4 regions of the Paenibacillus sp. FSL K6-1230 genome follow, and region 4 is predicted to be linked to each of the others. Evidence: predicted binding sites of a transcription regulator. Region 4 holds the regulator's gene; each other region holds the start of a gene.
What was found. The regulator Rex, encoded in region 4, represses fermentation and respiration genes when NADH is low (regulators of the CRP and FNR family bind a similar motif). The targets are predictions, from matches to a motif close to TTGTGAAATATTTCACAA.
Positions count from the first base shown of each region.

Region 1: the regulator Rex is predicted to act here: its motif matches at 2,444-2,461, upstream of adhE (bifunctional acetaldehyde-CoA/alcohol dehydrogenase).
Region 2: the regulator Rex is predicted to act here: its motif matches at 2,750-2,767, upstream of MKX74_RS02985 (flavocytochrome c).
Region 3: the regulator Rex is predicted to act here: its motif matches at 2,240-2,257, upstream of MKX74_RS26205 (cytochrome ubiquinol oxidase subunit I).

Region 1 covers NZ_JBBOCK010000001.1:3,759,902-3,764,956, forward strand. The annotation lists gene adhE (bifunctional acetaldehyde-CoA/alcohol dehydrogenase) at 1-2,327, opposite strand, end outside; gene MKX74_RS16600 (Crp/Fnr family transcriptional regulator) at 2,598-3,314, shown strand; gene MKX74_RS16605 (ABC transporter substrate-binding protein) at 3,373-5,055, opposite strand, start outside.
Region 2 covers NZ_JBBOCK010000001.1:678,484-683,538, reverse strand. The annotation lists gene MKX74_RS03000 (GAF domain-containing protein) at 1-308, shown strand, start outside; gene MKX74_RS02995 (MerR family transcriptional regulator) at 622-1,632, opposite strand; gene MKX74_RS02990 (hypothetical protein) at 2,000-2,578, shown strand; gene MKX74_RS02985 (flavocytochrome c) at 2,806-4,344, shown strand; gene MKX74_RS02980 (hypothetical protein) at 4,743-4,931, shown strand; gene MKX74_RS02975 (ECF transporter S component) at 4,912-5,055, shown strand, end outside.
Region 3 covers NZ_JBBOCK010000001.1:5,906,816-5,911,870, forward strand. The annotation lists gene cydB (cytochrome d ubiquinol oxidase subunit II) at 1-809, opposite strand, end outside; gene MKX74_RS26205 (cytochrome ubiquinol oxidase subunit I) at 793-2,202, opposite strand; gene MKX74_RS26210 (GNAT family N-acetyltransferase) at 2,577-3,449, shown strand; gene MKX74_RS26215 (MFS transporter) at 3,673-5,055, opposite strand, start outside.
Region 4 covers NZ_JBBOCK010000001.1:3,549,650-3,554,704, forward strand. The annotation lists gene MKX74_RS15525 (cell wall elongation regulator TseB-like domain-containing protein) at 1-62, opposite strand, end outside; gene MKX74_RS15530 (amidohydrolase) at 93-1,394, opposite strand; gene MKX74_RS15535 (redox-sensing transcriptional repressor Rex) at 1,381-2,034, opposite strand; gene dinG (ATP-dependent DNA helicase DinG) at 2,093-4,954, opposite strand.

The DNA.
Region 1 (5,055 bases), 210 kb from region 4:
GCTACGAAGCTTGAATATTTCGGGAAGGAAGCGAACTTGGTCGGCTTCTTCGCGTTGTAGCGGATGACGTGCGGCATCAGGATTGCGTTGGTACGTCCATGCGCAGTGTGATATTGACCGCCCCATTTGTGCGCCAAGCTATGGTTAATACCCAGGAAAGCATTGGCGAACGCCATACCTGCCAGTGTGGAAGCATTGTGCATCTTCTCTCTAGCGAGCTTGTCGCCAGTCAGAGCGGATTGCTCCAGGTATTGGAACACCAGTTGGATCGCTTTGATTGCCAGACCATCGGTGTAGTCGCTTGCCATGACAGACACATAAGCCTCAATCGCATGTGTCAGAACGTCCATACCTGTATCAGCAACAGCTGTCTTCGGCAGAGAGTATACGAATACCGGATCAATGATCGCTACATCTGGAGTCAGCTCATAGTCTGCGAGCGGATACTTGGTGTTGCCCTGCTCCTTGTCAGTGATGACCGCGAACGATGTTACCTCCGAACCTGTTCCCGATGTTGTAGGGATTGCTACGAACTTGGCTTTTTGGCCCAGACGCGGATATTTGTAGATCCGTTTGCGGATATCCATGAATTTTTGCTTCAGGTTATGGAAGTCAGTATCTGGATATTCATAGAATAGCCACATGCCCTTCGCGGCATCCATTGGCGAACCGCCACCGAGTGCGATGATACAGTCAGGCTGGAAGCGATTCATCATATCTGTTCCACGCTTCACAGTCGTTGTCGATGGATCTGGCTCTACTTCAGAGAACACTTCGATAGCTACAGGCGTCTGACGCTGGCGCAGATAATGAGTCACTCTGTCTACATAGCCGAGTTTGACCATCATAGGGTCTGTTACGATCGCTACCCGAGTGATGTCAGGCATTTTAGCGAGATATTGCGTCGAATTCTTCTCGAAATAGATTTTGTCAGGAATCTTGAACCATTGCATATTCACGGTACGTTTAGCCACCCTTTTCACATTGATCAGATTGACAGCCGATACGTTCGACGAGGTCGAGTTACGTCCGTAGGAGCCGCAGCCCAAAGTCAGGGATGGTAGATTCGTGTTGTAAATGTCGCCGATTGCGCCATGCGTGGAAGGCGAGTTGACGATGATCCGGCCCGTCTGCAGGCGGTTCGCGAACTTCTGAATGACTTCATCATTGTTCGAGTGGATCGCCGAGGAGTGTCCCATACCTCCGAATTCAACAACTTGAGCAGCGCGTTCGATGCCCTGCTCTGCATTTTTGACACGGTAGCAAGCCAGTACAGGACTTAATTTCTCAGCGGACAGCGGGAATTTGGTGCCAACACCCTCCAGCTCAGCTACGAGAATCTTCGTTCCCTCTGGAACAGTGATCCCGCACAGCTCTGCGATTTTCATAGCCGATTGCCCTACGATCGCAGGGTTCACTGCACATTTCTCCACGTTCATAGCTCCGCCAGTGAGCTTCGCAGCTTCTTCTTTATTTACGAAATAGCAGCCGTTCGCTATCATTAATTGTTTTACTTGATCATAGATGGGTTCTTCGATAATGACAGCCTGCTCGGAAGCACAGATCATACCGTTGTCGAAGGACTTCGACAGAATCAGATCAGTTACGGCCTGCTTGATATCTGCTGTCTTCTCAATAAAGCAAGGTACGTTACCTGGACCTACGCCAAGTGCTGGCTTACCGCAGCTATATGCTGCCTTAACCATCCCGGAGCCACCGGTTGCCAGTATCAGTGCAACGTCAGGGTGATTCATGAGGGAGTTCGTTTTGTCCATGGAAGGTGCTTCAATCCATTGAATGCAATCGGCAGGAGCTCCATGCTTCACTGCTGCCTCAAGCAGGATACGGGCTGCTTCCTTGCTACATTCCTGAGCGGATGGATGAAAGCCGAAGATAATCGGATTCCGTGTCTTGATGGAGATGAGCGCCTTGAACATGGTTGTGGATGTCGGATTCGTAACTGGCGTAATCCCCATGATGATGCCGACTGGCTCAGCAATTTTCTGGAAGCTATCAAAATCATTATCTTCAATGACACCTACTGTCTTGTCATACTTGATGTTGTGATAGATGTATTCTGTAGCGAACATGTTCTTCGTGATCTTGTCTTCATAGACCCCGCGGCCAGTCTCTTCCACAGCCAGCTTAGCCAGATACATGTGCTTATCCAGTCCCGCAAGAGCCATTGCCTGAATGATCTTGTCGATCTGCTCCTGATCCATTTCCATGAATGCTTGCTGTGCCTTGTTCGCACGATCAATCAGTTTTTGGATGTACTGCTCTGCCGTTGGTTCTGCTGCCTTCGTGACTTCATTTTTTACAGCCATGTTCCTCATCCTCCATGTTTATAGTAGTTGCTCTCTCTTCTACGCACTGATCGTAACACAGGAAGTTATCTTATTATGTGATTTTTTTCACAATCTAATTCAATTTTGATCTTTTTTAGTGAAATGGTTCACAAAGTTTGAAAATTCGCCACTTTTCACGCCAGTTCTTCCCACCCAAGTTGAACTAAAGGGTATATAATTAATTTGAAATACTGAAGTTGCAGATACATGATTTTAATTCTGCATTTCATTACAAAGGGGAAATGGAACATGAGCAACCCTAACTTACAGACATTGAACAAAGGCAATACTGGATGTATATCGGATGTGAATATGAATCGACTGCTGTCCGTGATGAAAGATCGAACAGTTCCTGAGGGCTCTCATTTATTCTGGGAAGGCGATACCTCAGATAAATTGTTCTATATTAAACGAGGACGTGTGAAGATCACTAAGACTACCGATGAAGGCAAAGAGCTGATACTGTACATGCATCAGGATGGGGATCTGATCGGTCAGGCTGACCCGTTCTTTGGCACCAAGCATACCTTCTCCGCCGAAGTGCTGGAGGATAGTGAGGTAGGCGTACTGGATCATACCGATTTGGAGCTATTAATCTGCCAGCACTGTGATTTTGCTATTGATTTCATGAAATGGATGGGCTCCCATCACCGCATCACTCAGACCAAATTCCGTGATCTCATGCTCTACGGTAAGCCAGGAGCCCTGTGCTCAACTTTAATCCGTCTTTACAACACATATGGTGAGCCTCATGGCGATCATGTCATTATTAATAAGAAGATTACCCATACGGACTTATCTAATATGATTGGGGCTACGCGGGAAAGCGTGAACCGGATGCTGAGCGATCTGCGCAAGAAAGATGCCGTGGAATACGAAGGTGGCATGATTGTGATCAAGGACCTGGAGCATCTTCAGGGCATTTGCCACTGTGAGCTCTGCCCGAAAGAGATCTGCCGAATCTGATTCAGTCTCATGCTATGATTATGGATACTTGCACTCGTATACGCTACATCCCTTGAAATTAGATCCCTTCTGGCGATTTGATCCATAGCTTAGAGAAATCTAGGTAGCCGAAATTCGTAGTATTCAAGCCCTGCAGCCCTTGATAATAAAGGGCTTTTTTGCTTAGGTGGCAGCCGTACAGCAGCCAGTTATGCTCCTGTATTCGCCCTTCCACCTGATACAGCAGGTCATGCCGCTGGGCCTCAGGATATTGTGAGTACCCCTCCAGTATTTTCTCGATCGTCTGAATACGTGCATCGTCCAATAAGTGATGCAGAGAATTGAATTGGGTTTTGAAAAAATTGATAAGTCCCCATTCCCAGTCCTCCTCTAGCATTTCTTCAGCCAATACGAGGTCAGCCTGCCCCAGCAAAAATGCGAAATCTATCGTCTCGAAGGGAACCAGTGTCAGGCAAATACCGATCTGTTCACAGCGCTGGCGCAGCCACTCGGCCTCCTCAATGGATTCTTTCTCCAGCATTTTATAAGCCAGACGAAGCTCTTCCCCCGCATATCCACTTTCCTGAAGCAGCCTTCTGGCATCCTCCAGCTTATTGGGCCAGCCATTTTCCGAATTCATAGCGAGACTCCTCCACGGCAAGAAGCTGAAGGCTGGAGACAAGCGGCTCCCCCCTAATTCCTGCATTTGCAGTACAGGGTCATACACGCAGCGAATGGCCTCACGAACGCTTGCTCTATGCTGCGGCCCCTCCCTCCTGAAGTTGAAGACCAGATACCTGCACCCACCCGATTGGTATTCAAAAGAAAGCTCACTTGACTGCTTCACCTCCGCCAAACTTCCAGTTCCATCGTGCGTCACATCCCGGTCTGCCAGCTGATATCTCCGATCCTGGACAGCTACATCAGGCAGGAACCAGATGTTAACTTCATCAAGCAGCGGTCTGTACCCGAAATAGGAATCGTAGGCGGTGAGCCTGAGTGCCGTGTTCGTAAGACTCGTAATGCAAAAGGGTCCTGTTCCAATCAAGCTTACCTGGGGGTCCGAGCCCAGAGGCAGTATGCTCATCGTGAAGCTTGCAGCACAATGCAAAAGCATTCGATTGGGCGAGGCAAAGATCAGACTCAGGCAATGGCCCCCATGGATCTCCACACGTTCAAGCTGTTCTAATTGCCAGGTTCCAGAGCCATAGCTCGCTTGCAATCGTTCCACGGTATACTTTACGTCTTCAGCCGTGAAGGATTTACCGTTATGAAATTGGACTCCCTTGCGCAAATAGAAGGTCCAACGCGTGTAATCATCATTATGTTCCCAGAGATGAGCGAGCTTGGGCTGAAAACGCATGCTATTCGCATCATAACTGATCAGTGTACTGCATATTTGCTCCAGCAAATAGGCTTCGAAAGCCGTGTAGACTAATGCCGGGTCCAACGGCTCCAGTCTGCGATATCGGGACATCTGGAGTACATCGGCTCCACCTGATGCGGTCATCTGACGGGTCATGCCCATCTCAGCATGGAAAGCAAGCCATAGTTGCTCTCTACGACCATCATCCAGCTCAGATCTGCCTATCAGATCAATCGCCGCCTTAATATTTCCCTGCTTGAGCTTGGTGTGAAATGCATCGGTAATGACCTCATTGGGGGTGCGAAGTAGCTGAAGGCGCGATATATGTCCCCTTCCACGCCCTGGTGTCCAGTGAATGTAACGCATATCCTCTAAGCGGCGAAGGATGATCTTCAC
Region 2 (5,055 bases), 2.9 Mb from region 4:
ATGATGGGCATGAGCTGGTATTGGGTCCCTTTCAGGGACTTCCAGCCTGTATTCGCATTCCACTGGGACGCGGTGTATGCGGTACAGCCGCTGAAGAACGCCGCACTGTAGTTGTAGAGGACGTTCATTTGTTCCCAGGACATATCGCCTGTGATGCTGCTTCCAATAGTGAGATCGTCGTTCCCTTAGTCAAGGACGGTGAATTGATCGGAGTGCTGGACATTGACAGCCCGCTTAAAAATCGGTTTGATGCCGAAGACCAGGCTTTCCTGGAGCAATTCGCAGAACTGCTGATCGAGCAGCTGTAAATCTGTAGTAACTGAAGTAGCACATTAGTAACTGTAACCGTAGTAACACATTAGTAGCTGTAACTAGTCTTAGTTACTATAGTAGGTACTGTAGTAGCTGCAACGCCCGCGCCTGACAAGGTTAGGTGCAAGATCATGACAAATCATACTGGCACAGCTAACTTTGAATAGCCCTGCTCCCGTTACTGGTGGCAGGGCTATTCAATGACAGGCTATCAACAAAAAAAACGCTCCCTACCGCGAGCGTCTAACCCAATTTATATACCATGTCCCTATTAACCTCGATACTTTATCCTGAGCTAGTCTGCACCTGCTATTTAAGCTCGCACGCAGCAAGGATCTTCATGCCGTCTCGTAAGAATTCTGCCAACCTGGGATGATATTCACGATACATCGTATGAAAATCCTCATGCTCCACATACAAATCACCCAGATCGCTATAGATCTGTGCTGTAGGTGTATAGAAGTGGCTGATCCACTCCAAATGGCGTCGTATAATCGCCTGCACTCTCTTGCTCCCCGGCTCCTCCCCATCCTTGATGGCGGCGATCAGCTCACGGTGGATCTCCTCAACCTCTGCTTGAGATTGCAGATACTTTTCCTTCGGCCATGCCTCTGGGTGCTGAGATTGCTCTTTCTCCTCTCGATCCTCATGCTCCTGTCTTACAGATGCTGAGAGATTGACCGATCTGTTCTCGATCTGTTCTTCAGACATCTGCCCCTGACCTCGCTGTCTTGCACGATCCACAGCCTTCACACCACTCGTCTTCGTAACTGTCCTCTTCGTATCTGCCGTCCTTGTATCTTCCGTGATAACTTCATGTTCTGACAATTCGTCATACCACCCCATGGCACTAGGCTTCACCTCAAGCGGCTCTACTTCACTGTGATGAAGCTTTTGCTGGGCGCTATACTGGTTCGACTGATGCATATTGTTCCAGCCCTGCTGCAACTGAAGTCCGCTGAACAGCTTCCGATGCTCCAACGGGAATTCACCATTCAGATGACTCAAGGTTAGATCAATGGTCTGAACAAGCTGATGCATTCGCTGAGCCTTCTGCATAATCCTGAGCCTATGCTCCAGCAATACATCAGTCGGAGCCTCCTCATAGCGATGCATCCACATCGCCAGTTCCTCACCTGGCATGACCAGCTCCTGACAGATCATGAGATGCTGGAGACACAATAACCCCCGCTCATCGTAATAATGAACTCCATCCTTTGAGACCAGAGACGGCTTTAACCAGCCATTGTGTTTGTAGCGGTTCAATTCCTCAAGCGGCATTCCCGACATATCGCTCACTTCCTCCAATGTATAGGCCATCTCGATACTCACCTCCCTGTATTTCCTTGTATCTGTTTGTACTATTTATATATTTTTTATTGTTTGTATCTGTTTATATAGCCTGACATATCTGTATAGTCTGTCTTACCCCTATAATTTACAGTCCATCTCCTACCACTTGTTCATTGATTCCATGGTTTGAATACGGATGCGGGCGTTGTAGACTTTGGTACCTTCCATTACCCCGATAGCACATTACGAACCAGCTTTGAAGCGCTACCTTCCACTCAAGAAAATAGAGGATGCTGGTGAATTCCTTGCCAGAAAAGCGAGACCCATCTGGATGTTATGCGTATTATCAAGTAATATATGGTATTTTTTTAGCTAATTACAGAGGAGGGACACCATGAAGAGAAATTCAAGGAATAGTACGTGGTACATAGTCACAGCGGTACTTGCTGTTATGCTGTTGGCAGGATGCAAGGATGCTACAATTCCATCTTCGAGTGATCCAGTAGCAGGGAATGAAGCTGCTCCCGAATCAACGTTCAGTGAGGAAATGGTACAGGAAGCTATACAGGCAGCGGAAGCCTACAAGACCAAGGAATATTCTGTGACCGCATCAGAGGATATGCTGTCTGACGATTCTATCTTGGCGCGCACGAAAGAGATGAAGCCTTACTTCACCGAGCATTTCTCGGAAAAGGCCCTAAGAACTCGCTATACTGTCGTTCCATTTCACGCTGCACATATACGAAACACCTCCCTGCACCCGGAAAATTTGAGCTTCTCCATATCTGCCCGCGAGGAGAACATGATTGATCTGATCTATGAGGTTGATCTCGTTCTAGGAGATGACGTCAGCAGCGACAGTGAACGTGTCCCGATGCAGGGAACACTAACGCTATCCTATGAAGAGGGAAAGTGGCTGGTACAGGAGGATCATTTTGATTCGGTTGCGTTCAATGACTTAATCTCGAAATAATTGTATGGAATTCGCCTAGAAACGTACAGGCTCAGACTATAATCTATTGTATTCCAGCTACTCAATTTCTCCTTTTGCCATAAGACGGATTGTAACGGCTAGCGCATCTTTTCCAGAGAAACTATCGGAAACTTCCTTGACAGTCCGTCGTTAACTTTATTACTATAGCATTTGTGAAATAATGCACAATAATATTGTGAAATGGTACACAAGGGGGAAATACAGAAATGAAAAAGAACACAACAGTACTACTTACTCTCCTTCTATCCATCGTTCTTGTCATTGCAGGATGCGGAAATAATGGTAGTAGTAATAGTGAGAAAAAAGCAAATGAAGGTCAAAGCACAACCGAGGAGAGAAAGACGGATACGGTGTCAGGTGCGTCACAAGCAAGCTATACACCAATTGATCAGTTAAAAGATAGCTATGATATTATTATTGTTGGTGCTGGTGGTGCTGGTATGACCGTTGCATTGGAAGCAAAAGAAAAAGGAATGAACCCTGTTATTTTCGAAAAAATGCCAGTCGCTGGTGGTAATACAACAAAATCCTCTTCAGGGATGAATGCTTCTCAGACCAAATTCCAAAAGGAACAAGGCATTGAAGATAGCAATGATTTATTTTATGAAGAAACATTAGCAGGTGGACATAACACCAATGATAAAGAAATGCTACGTTTCTTTGTAGATCATTCTGCAGATGCAATTGATTGGTTAGATTCGATTGGAATCCGATTGAACAACCTTACAATAACAGGCGGTATGAAAGAAAAACGTACACACCGTCCTGAGGATGGTTCAGCAATAGGTCAGTATCTAGTTGCTGGGTTGGTTAGAAATGTACATGAAAAAGAGATTCCATTGTTCGTCAATGCGGATGTAAAAGAAATAACGCAAGCTGATGGTAAAGTAAACGGTGTTAAAGTATTGATTGATCAAACCGATGAAAAAGTAATTACTGCAAAAGCCGTTGTTGTAACGAGTGGTGGTTTTGGTTCTAATGCGGAGATGATCTCCGAGGTTAGACCTGATCTCAAAGGCTTAGTAACAACCAACCAAATTGGTAGCACAGGCGACGGTATTAAAATGATCGAGCAGCTTGGTGGTACGACTGTAGATATGGATCAAATCCAGGTTCATCCAACTGTACAGCAGGATAAATCGTACTTAATTGGTGAAGCTGTACGTGGTGAAGGTGCACTCCTTATTTCCACTGAAGGTACGCGCTTCGTGAACGAATTGGATACACGTGATAAAGTAACCGCAGCAATTAATGCCCTACCTGAGAAAGCAGCTACATTAGTATTTGATGCTGGCGTGAAATCTCGTGTGAAGGCTATTGAGCAATATGACAAGATGGGCTTCGTCGTGAAAGGTGACACGATCGAGGAGTTAGCAAAAGCCATCAACGTTCCAGCGGATCCATTGAAAGCAACTATAGACACTTGGAACGAAGCAGTGAAGAACAAACAAGATGGTGAATTTGGCAGAACAACAGGTATGGATCATGACCTATCTGCCGCACCATACTATGCTATCAAAATCGCTCCTGGGATTCACTACACTATGGGTGGTGTAAAGATTAACACCAACACAGAAGTGTTAGACAAAGATGGAAAAGCCATTGAAGGCTTGTTCGCAGCAGGTGAATTGACAGGCGGCTTGCATGGTGAAAACCGTATTGGCGGTAACTCTGTTGCTGAGATTATTATCTTTGGACGTCAAGCAGGTATCAAATCCGCTGAGTTTGTACAATCAAAGCAATAGGTAATAGGTTTATCTAAATAAATATACACATAAGCATTTTGCATAAATCCTAAGAACGACTTCTGACCAGCAATATATAGATCGAAATGATTTTATTCGTCTATATATTGTATCCATGAGAGATTGGAATCGAATTATGCAAAATGCTGACATAAAAGATGCAGGCTTTAGATTGATCCCTCTAAAGACCTGCATTTTTTATATAAACTCCAACTACTAAGTTCCTATTTTTTCTATAAAAGGTTATTGTCAGCTTAACGAATGTAGTGTACATTAATCTATGATTCCAATAAGAAACGGGAGCTTGATGAAGTCAGGCTGAGAGGGTGGCCGTATGCCGCCGACCGTGAAATCTGATCTGGGTAATGCCAGCGTAGAGAAGACCAAATGCAGTCGGTATGTATTCAAGCAGACCTGCAGATGGAGTAGACGCAGCCGATGCGTGCTATTTCCTGACGCCGTCTAGCAAGAGTCATCTGACAGCAAATGAAGTTCATACTGCGCAAGCTACCTGCCCGGATCGAGGCAGGTTTTTTTATTTTATTAACGGGAAGGAAGTTGAGGCTCATGACAGCAATTATTTCTAAAAAAGGTTCAGCTCTCAAGCTAACCGACATTCTGGTCACAATCGTCATCGCAGTGGTATTCGGTATTGTGTACAAAATCTGGGGCCCCGCCTATGACATGGTCAAGCCACTCGGCTTGCACGCA
Region 3 (5,055 bases), 2.4 Mb from region 4:
ACAGAGGCAATAGCTAACGCAATCACTGTACCTGTCATCGCAAAGGCCCAGCCATCCCGGCCCTGATTAATAAAGTAGCCTGCCAGCACATAAGCAGCTGCACCCAGCACGGCAACTACAGCGAGTACTCCTCCTCTGGCAGCAAATACGTCTGTGTAAAGGAAGGTTAGTACCGCGAAGATCAGAAGCAGTGCCGCTAGCGGAATGAGCAGCTTGCCTGCCAGCTTGCGTGCGCGCTCCTGCAGGTCATCCATCGTGCGTAGCGTCGTGAACAGCAAGCCATGCACAAGGCACAGTAACGTTACCGCTGCTCCGCCAGCTACGGTATACAGGTTCACAATGTCAAAGAATCCTGCTCGCATATGCATGTCGCCATCAATGGGCAACCCCTGCATGAACGTCGCGAATACAACACCCAACAGGAATGGAGGCAGGAAGCTACCCATGAAGATCACAATATCCCAGCTCTTGCGCCAGCGTGCACTATCCACCTTACCCCGGAATTCAAAGGCTACGCCGCGCCCAATCAGGGCCAGCAGCAGGAAGACGAGCGGAATATAGAAGCCGCTGAACATCGTCGCATACCAATTCGGGAATGCCGCGAACATGGCTCCACCCGCCGTGAGCAGCCATACCTCATTCCCATCCCAGAACGGACCAATCGCGTTAATCAGCACACGACGCTGCCCGTCCGTCTTCGCAATCAATGCAGTAGACATGCCTACCCCGAAATCGAAGCCCTCCAGAAAGAAGAAACCAATGAACAGCACGGCCACCAGAATGAACCACAGCTCATTTAAAGACAGCATAAGCGCCCCCCTCTACACCAAACGGATCATGTACCGGCTGTTCGGCTTCACTCTTCAAGTCCGGCCCTTTTTTGATATATTTCACGAACAGAAACACCGTAATCGCTGCCAGCGCAGCATACGCTCCTGTAAACGCAATGATGGAGAAGAGCAGCATGCCGCTGCTGACATTTGGCGATACGCCCATTTCCGTAGTCATATATCCGAAGACCGTCCAAGGCTGCCGCCCAATCTCCGTCATAATCCAGCCGGAAGTATTCGAGATGAATGGCAGACATATGCCGAATACCATCATCTTGAAGTACCATGGCTTCGCCTGCTCCAGCTTGCCACGAAGCGACAGATAGATGCCGTAGCCGCCCAGCAGCAGACTCAGACAGCCCGCCGCGATCATAATGCGGAAGCTCCAAAAGGTCGTGCGTACAGGGGGTATGTAATTGCCCTCGCCGTAAGTCTGCACATACTCGGCCTGCAGCTCGTGGATGCCTTTGACCTCACCCGAGAACTTGCTGTAGGACAGATAACTTAGCAGCCCCGGTACCTGCAGCTCCCAGTTATTCTTTTGTTCATCCGGATCAATGAAAGCAATGACGTTCCAGCCCGCGGGGTCCCCACTTTTGCCCCACAGTGCTTCGCTTGCCGCCATCTTCATCGGCTGGGTCTTAACGAGATATTGAGCCTGGAAATGCCCTGAGAAGGCCACGCCGAAGAAGGAGATGACGAGCATGATGACTGCGATCCGAAAGGAATGACCGAATAGCTGAGCGTCCTGCTTCTTCATGATCTTCCATGCGCTAATGCCTGCTACAAGTGCACCACCTGTCATGAGCGCTCCGAAGATCGTATGCGGGAACTCCACCAATACCTGCCCATTCGTAATCAACGCGAGAAAATCGTTCATCTCGGCACGGCCATTATTAATCTGGAAGCCTACCGGATGCTGCATGAAGGAGTTCGCCACCAGAATCCAGAACGCCGAGAACAACGTTCCGATGAAGACCAGCCAGATGCACATCAGGTGCAGCTTCTTGGACAGACGCTCCCAACCGAAGATCCAGAGGCCAAGGAAGGTAGATTCCAGAAAAAAGGCCAGCAGTGCCTCTATAGCCAGCGGTGCTCCAAATACGTCCCCTACGAAGCGCGAATATTCCGACCAGTTCATCCCGAACTGGAACTCCTGAAGGATTCCCGTCACGACCCCAACAGCAAAGTTAATCAGGAACAGCTTGCCCCAGAACTTGGACATGGCTTTGTACGCAGGCTTGCCCTTGATGACATACAACGTCTCCATAATCGCAATGAAGAGTGCCAGGCTAATGGATACAGGTACAAATAAAAAGTGAAAAATCGTGGTCGACGCATACTGGATACGCGACAGCATTAACGGGTCCATGACCTTGTCCTTCCTTTCGTCTTAACGTTTTTGCATTTTGCGAAAAAATTCACATCAATTTCCGCGAAATGCGTTCTGAAAGTATTGTGTCAGAAGCCTATTTTTTTATTTGTGATAATAATCACAAAATCGGCTACAGAAATTGAAAAAATGTGAGTAGGATCACAGAAGTACTGGAATGGCCTGAATGGCTAAGAGAGAGGGTGATCAGAGAGGGTAATCTTTAAACGGGTATTTTGGGGCACCTAATCAATGAAGCGTAATACGAACAGGAAGAGGATAGCTTGCGTTCAGCGCTTGCAGCAACGATAATTTATGATAACCAAATTCCTTCATACAATTATAACCACATGCCGGATAGGAGATGACATACATTGAGCACCCACTTGACCGAACTGACACTCGAACAACTGAGCATAGAAGATACAACTGGGCTGTTGCAGCTAACCACCCACGTACAGTGGGATTATAGCGAGCAGGAGGTACACACCTTACTGAAGGTCGGTACCCTCTTCGGTCATCGCGACCCCAGCGGGCAGATTGTGTCCAGTGCGGCCATTCTTCCATATGGAGATCGACTGGCCTCGATCGGACTGGTCATTGTCAATGAACGATACAGAGGGGCCGGTCTTGGGGCCAGTCTGATGCAAGCCTGCATAGAGGCAATCCCTGAGCACGTCCCACTTATGCTAATCGCTACCACGCAAGGTGAACCATTGTATAAAAAGCTGGGCTTTCAGACGGTATCCAGCGTGTACAAGCTGCTGCGAGACAGCACTGTCACTCCACTACCGGAGCGCGAAGCCCCAATGGAATATAGCATCGTCCCGTTCTCTGAGGAGCTGCTTCCTGCACTGACGCGGCTGGACAAGTCCTCCATTGGAGCAGATCGGAGGCAGTTGATGAAAGCGCGCATACAGCAGGCTGACAGGGTCATGGTCGCAACGAAGTCAGATGGAACGCTTGTCGGCTACGGTATGGCTGTACCGGTTAGTGACAAGCTCGTACTAGGTCCTATCGTGGGTACAAATGCGGCAATGGCATTACAGCTCATCAAGGCACTTGCCAAGGACGCATCCAGCACTCTGAGAATAGATATTCCTGAGGGACAGGAGGAGCTGCGCGATCTTCTCCTTCAGCTAGGATTTCAGTCCTCTTCTCATCCGCCGGTAATGCTCAGGAATTCCGAGCAGCTACCACCGAGACAGGACACTTATTTCGCCATCGCTAGTCAGGCGCTTGGTTGAGTATACAGAAGCAAATATAAGCCCCTGATCATCTATATGACGATCAGGGGCTTCATGCAGGTCTCACTCAGCCAGAATGGCTAGTACCTTGACCGAATTTGATTTTAGGTTGAATGACCCGAGGAGCGTAGTCGTTAGCCGACAGCAGCTCTATACTCACTTAGAAGCACAGCTTCCTCAACTGGTTCACACCATCCCATCACAATCAAAATAAATCAGACCTTCACAGTTCCCCTCGTTCGACATAACGTCCTGCATCCGTCTTCGGCTCATGGCCCCAGATCATGGACTGAAGCAGCATACCGCTAACGCCAAGCAGCCCTACGACACTGCCAATCGCCAAGAACGATAGACCCGGCCCTGCCATCTGAATAAGTACACCCCCAGCTAGTGGCGCACCAATCATCACGGCGCCTAGCACGGTGTTCTGGATTCCAAATATTCTGCCTACAAGGTGAGCTGGCGTCTCGGATTGGAGGATGTAATTTTGCGTCACCATATAGAGTCCGTTACCAAGCCCAATCAGGACACCAGCAACCAGCAGGAGCCAGATCGGACTACCAGGTGGCAGTACGCCCAACACAGCAATAGCACCGCCAATGCACAGGTAGCCTCCGCCAAGCCCCCAGCCTGCCCCAATATGATTCATCCGGTTCAATACCATGATTACAGCCACCGCCCCGATGCCGATCGCCGAGATCAGCCAGCCTACCAATGACTCATTCCCTGGATAGATGGTTCTCAGCAATGTAGCGAACTGATAATCAATCATCAGGATAGCCATAATGCCGAACAAGCCGAAGATCAGGGTATGCAGCAGTCGCTTCGTCCTCACAATATATGCCCAGCCTTCACGCCACTGCGCCAGAAAGCCCTCTTCATCCTGTCCAGTCGATTCGTCTGCATCTATGGCAGCTTGAAGAGGGGCGCTCTGTCCTTGCTCCTGAATGCATGTCCCTTCCCCGAAGGGTTGTTCATACCCCTGTCCTCTGTCTTCATCTGACGTCATCATGCCGGACGGCGCAATCACCTGCTTGCTGGACAGTCCGCGCAGCGGCCACAGCAGTGCAGCCGAGCAAAGTCGGGTCACCGCATTCAGCGCAATGCACAGCTGAGGCGACAGCAACACTAGCAGCATCGCTCCGAGCAAGGGACCAGCCACCTTGGACCCCTGTCCAACTAGGCCATTCCACGAGGCTGCCTGCAGCAATTGGTCCGAAGGTACAATGACCCGGGTCAGCCCCTGCTGGGCGGGCAGTTGAAAGACAGACGCGCAGGCGCGAAGGGCGAGCAGGGGTAGCAGCCAGGCTACTCCTGGAGCGAACAGCACTGCGAGCGTCAGGCAAGCAGCAGCTAGATCGCTCAGCATCATAAGCCGCGCCTGTGGCAGCCGATCAGCCAGCGTCCCCGCCAGCGAGCTGAGCAACAAGCCCGGAAGTGCCATCACCACCGGAATGAGGGCAATCATCATGGGGTCCGCTCCCCAGCGGTAGACAACCAGCACCTGAATAGCGATAGCGTCGAACCATTCCCCTAGCGAAGCTAGGGCGTGAGCGGAGAATAGCAAGCGGAAGGAGCGATTACGCAGTAGTCCTGATGTGTCTTT
Region 4 (5,055 bases):
CCTGCGAACAGCCACAGCAGGACCAGAATGATGCCTGTGAGCCATTTCCTCTTGTTCTTCAACCCGAACTTCCTTTCCGGATAAAAAATAGATTAGCGCGCCAGCAGCCCCTCGAACGCTGCCTGGGCTTCATAACGAATTCGCTCCTCATCCAGTGTGAGGCAGCTTCCATCCTTAAGCACTTGCTTGCCATCTACCCACACATGCACAACGTCCTTGGCACTCGCAGAATAGACTGCATGCGAGATGAGATCCGTACGAGGCAGGAAATGTGGCTGATCCATGTCCAGCGCAATAAAGTCTGCCTTGTTGCCCGCTGCCAAGACTCCTACTTCCTTCAGCCCAATCGAAACTGCACCGTACTCTGTCGTCATCCGCAACGCCTCAGCTGCCGGTACGGCTGTAGGATCGCCAGACACACCTTTATGAATAAGCGCAGCCAGACGCATTTCCTCGAACATATCCAGATTGTTATTGCTGGCTGGTCCGTCCGTGCCCAAGGACACCTTGACGCCTGCACGAAGTAGATCTGGCACTCTGGCTACACCGCTTGCCAGCTTCAGGTTGCTGCCTGGATTGTGAGACACACCCACGTCATACTGTGCAAGCACCTGAACCTCCTCGTCGTTCAAATGAACAGCATGGGCGACCAGCGATGGTCTGGAGAAGAAACCAAGCTTCTGAAGATGCTCTACTGGACGTGCACCATACTCTCTTACATTCTGCTCTACTTCTGCGAGCGTCTCTGACATGTGTGTGTGGAGCGGAAGGTTCAGATCATGAGCAGCCTGAACGAACTGCTCGATGAAGGCTGGTGGACATGTATAAGGAGAGTGCGGAGACATCATCGTTGTAATGCGTCCGTCCGCCTTGCCATGCCAATTTTTTGCAAAAGCAACCGCTTCATTAAGCTTCATCCGCTGCTCTTCCTCTGAACATAGACCGATGGCTCCACGCATCAGACAGGCACGAATACCGGACTGCTCAGCGACTTTGGCGACCTCATCCATGTGATCATACATGTCCAGGAATGTCGTCGTACCTCCCTTAAGCATCTCAAGCACCGACAGGGAGGTACCCCAATATACATCCGTAGAGGTGAATTTCCCCTCCATGGGCCACATTTTTTCCTGCAGCCATTGTTGTAGCACCATATCATCTCCATAACCACGCAGCAACGACATAGCCGCATGACCATGTGTATTCACAAGTCCAGGAAGGAACAGCAGGCCTTTGCCATCGACAACAGGAGTATTCTCTTCTCCATCGGGGATGGTCGGTCCGATATATGTAATTCGGCTATCCTCTATAATCATACAGCCTTCAATGACACCAGCATCTTGCCCGTTCACTGCAAAATGTCCGTTTTTGATCATCCATTTATTGCTTGTCATGTTCCTTCTCTTCCTTTCCATCCTCCAAATAATAAGCCAGGCTCAGCAAATCTGTCGTAAAATCTGTCGCGTGAATACGAATGTGCCGTGGAGCCTTGAGGATCGTAGGCGCAAAGTTCAGGATAGCTTCGATGCCGCTGTCAATCATCAGATCAGCAACACGTTGTGCTTCAAAATCCGGCACAGTAATAATCCCGATTCGGATATTTAGCCGCTCAACCGTCTCCTTCAGCTCTTCCATAGGCTGTACCTGCAGCGTGTTAATCTTCGTTCCAACCTTGGTAGGTAGAGCATCGAATACGGCTACAATCTTCATATTGTCCTTCAGATATGCATTATAGTTGGACAACGCTTGCCCGAGATTACCTGCCCCAACCAAAGCTACGTTAATCTGCTGATCGATTTTGAGTATATGACGAATAATCTCAATCAGATAGGTGACATCATAGCCAATGCCCTTTCGTCCAAAGTCACCAAAATACGCAAGATCCTTGCGGATCTGGGCCGGATTCAGATCCAGCTTCTGGCCCAGTTCCTGCGAGGACACCGTAGAGATTTCACGCTTTTGCAGCTCATTCAAATATCTTAGGTAAACAGGGAGCCTACGAACGACGGCTTCCGAGATTTTATCCGATTTCATACTTGCTCCTCCTAGTCACAACGGTCTGTATAACTTTACATTCTAATTTGAACAAAATTTATCCTTGTACCGGCTCATGAAGCCAATCCGCGATTCGCGGAACCATCTGCGTAGTTGGCATATGCTCCATCTTGGGTCCTGGAAGTGAATACAGGAAATGCTTCCCGTAATATGACTCCAGCACTCGCGTATCATAGAGAATGACCACGCCACGATCCTGTCCTGTTCTGACCAGACGACCAAAGCCCTGCTTGAACCGTATGACAGCCTGCGGCACGGATAGCTGCATGAATGGATTCTTGTTCTGCTGACGCAGCAGCTCACTCTTGGCCTCCAATAACGGCTGATTGGGCGGCTGGAATGGCAGACGAACGATGGCAAGGCAGGTCAGTGCATCCCCAGGAATATCGACCCCTTCCCAGAAGCTGCTTGTACCTAGCAATACGGCCGACTTGGCCTCCTGAAATCTGCGAGTTAACCTCGAACGACTTCCACTGTCTACACCCTGACCGAGCACCGTAATGTCACTGGCTGCCAGCGATTCTTTGAGCGGCTCATGCACCTGCCGAAGCATACGATAGGAAGTGAACAGCACAAGCATTCTTCCTTTGGTTGCCTGAGCTGCCTTACTCAGGGACTGCACCAGCGTACTTACGAACAACTCATCACCGATGCTACCCTTGACACTTGGAAAATCCCGTGGGATGACGAGAAGTGCCTGCTCTCTGTAATTGAAAGGAGATGGCAGCATCGACGTAAGAAGCCTGCCGGTGTCAGCCGCTTCCTGTAGCCCTAATTGGTCTATCATGTACTGAAAGGATTTGTCGACCGAGAGTGTCGCAGAAGTTAATACCACACTGCTCTTCTTATCAAAAAACATCTCCTTCAGCTGACGACTGACATCCACCGGAACTGCATAAAATTGCAGGGATTTACTGCGGAACTGACCGCTTGCCTCCAGCCAGTATACCGTAGTCTCATCCTCCATTTTCATGAAGAAGCGTAGATTCTCACGGAAGCCAGCCAGATCCTTGAACAGTCCCTTCAGATCAATCATGAGGCTCTCTGTGCCGAAATCCTCCAGCTCATCCTCCACTTCCTGTAGTAGCCTGTCTCCTTGACGAATGAGCTCGCCGAGGATCAAATAGATCTGCTGCTCCAGTGCCCCAGCATCTGACCAGCCCTTGGGCTTGTCAGATGGCTTCAGGCGTGACGAGAATTGCCCACTCTCTCCCGGCGAGGCATCCGAGCGCTCAGGCAGCATTGCGAATAGCATCTCGCTCAGCTTATCCCATGCTTCCTTCGCCTCCACAGCCTCACCATACATGCTGTCAATCGTGGAAGACCAGCCAGTGGCCTGTTCCATACCGGATTGATTCAGCATTTGCCGTAGCGCTGGCAATTGACCTGTCTTACTATCCTTGAATAGTCGGGTCAACGGATGAATAAATGTGAAATATTTCATATGAAGTCCCAGGTGCTTGCCTGCTACCTCTTCCAAATGGTGCGCTTCATCAATGATCAGATGCTCATAGCTGGGCAACAGCTGATGACTGGCCTTCACATCCGTGAAGAGCTTGGAGTGGTTCGTTACGATGACATCTGCTGTACCTGCTTCGTGGCGAGCACGATGGTAGAAGCATTTACGGAACCAAGGACAGGATCGGCCAAGACAGGAATCCGAATCACTTGCTACCGTCTCCCAGAAGTCCCCTCCTCGACTGCTAAGGTTCAGCTCTTCATCATCGCCGGTCTCCGTCATCGTGAGCCAGACAATCATCTGTGCAGCTGTGATCAGGTCCTCCTTGGGTGTCGCGAACTCTCTCTTATTTATTTTATGTTCAAACTTCCGCAGACACAAATAATGCCCACGTCCTTTGAATATCGCAGCCCGGAACGGAAAGTCCATAACCTGTGTCAGCAAGGGAATATCACGCTCACGAAGCTGCTCCTGCAAGTTGATTGTATGCGTGCTAACAGTCACCTTCTGGCCTGTCTTCACACTCTGATATAAGGCTGGCAGAAGATAACCGAGAGATTTCCCCGTACCTGTACCTGCCTCAATCAACAAATGCTTATCCTTCTGAAGGGCCTCCATCACAGTAGCGAACATCTGGTTCTGCGCTTCTCTCTCCTCATATTGCTTCAAGGTGGACCGCATACGCTCCTGCACGCCTTCCAGAAATTCCTCAAAAGTCACACCGCTGAGGGGACTAGCTTCCTCAGGGTCTCTAGGTGTCGTTATGTCTGTCCAGTCCTCAACCTTGAGTGCGAGCTGACGATAGAAGCTATAACCGTTCAGATCCTGATCTGTCTCGCGTTCACGCTGTTCACGTACGCCTTCAAAAAACCAGCTAAGATCACTGTCCTCATTTTGGAACAGCTCACACAGTCGCTGAATCGTAATGAGCGGCAGCGCCTGCAGATCCTCTAGACACTTAATGAATACCTCGGCGGTTGCCTGCGCATCACTGTCGGCCTGATGTGGCCTGTCATGCACGAGACCAAATTCCGAGGATACATACCCCAACTGATACGAGCCCAATGACGGAAAGAAGATCTTCAGGAAATCCATTGTATCCAGAATACGTCCTTGGTAAGGCAAATAACCACAGCGATCAAGCGCACTTTGTAAAAAATTGAAGTCAAAGGCCACATTGTGCCCGACCAGCACCGTATCATTTAATAATGGAACCAGCTCAACCATCATATCTTCAAGCTGCGGGGCATTGGCTACATCTTCATCTGTGATGCCAGTTAAGCCCGTAATGAATGGTGGAATCGGCTTTCCCGGATTTACATAAGAACCGTATATTTGGGAGATGCTTAAATCATGATCTATAATAGCAAGCCCGACTTGAATGATATCATCCGTGGACTGGGTTCCTGTCGTCTCAAAATCCAATACTGCAAATTTCATTTCAACCTTAATCCCTTCCATCAAATGAATTTTCTTTCCACCCATAATTAGTATACATCGGAATGGACTATGGTTCGATAAGCATACCAAAAGTTTGAGCT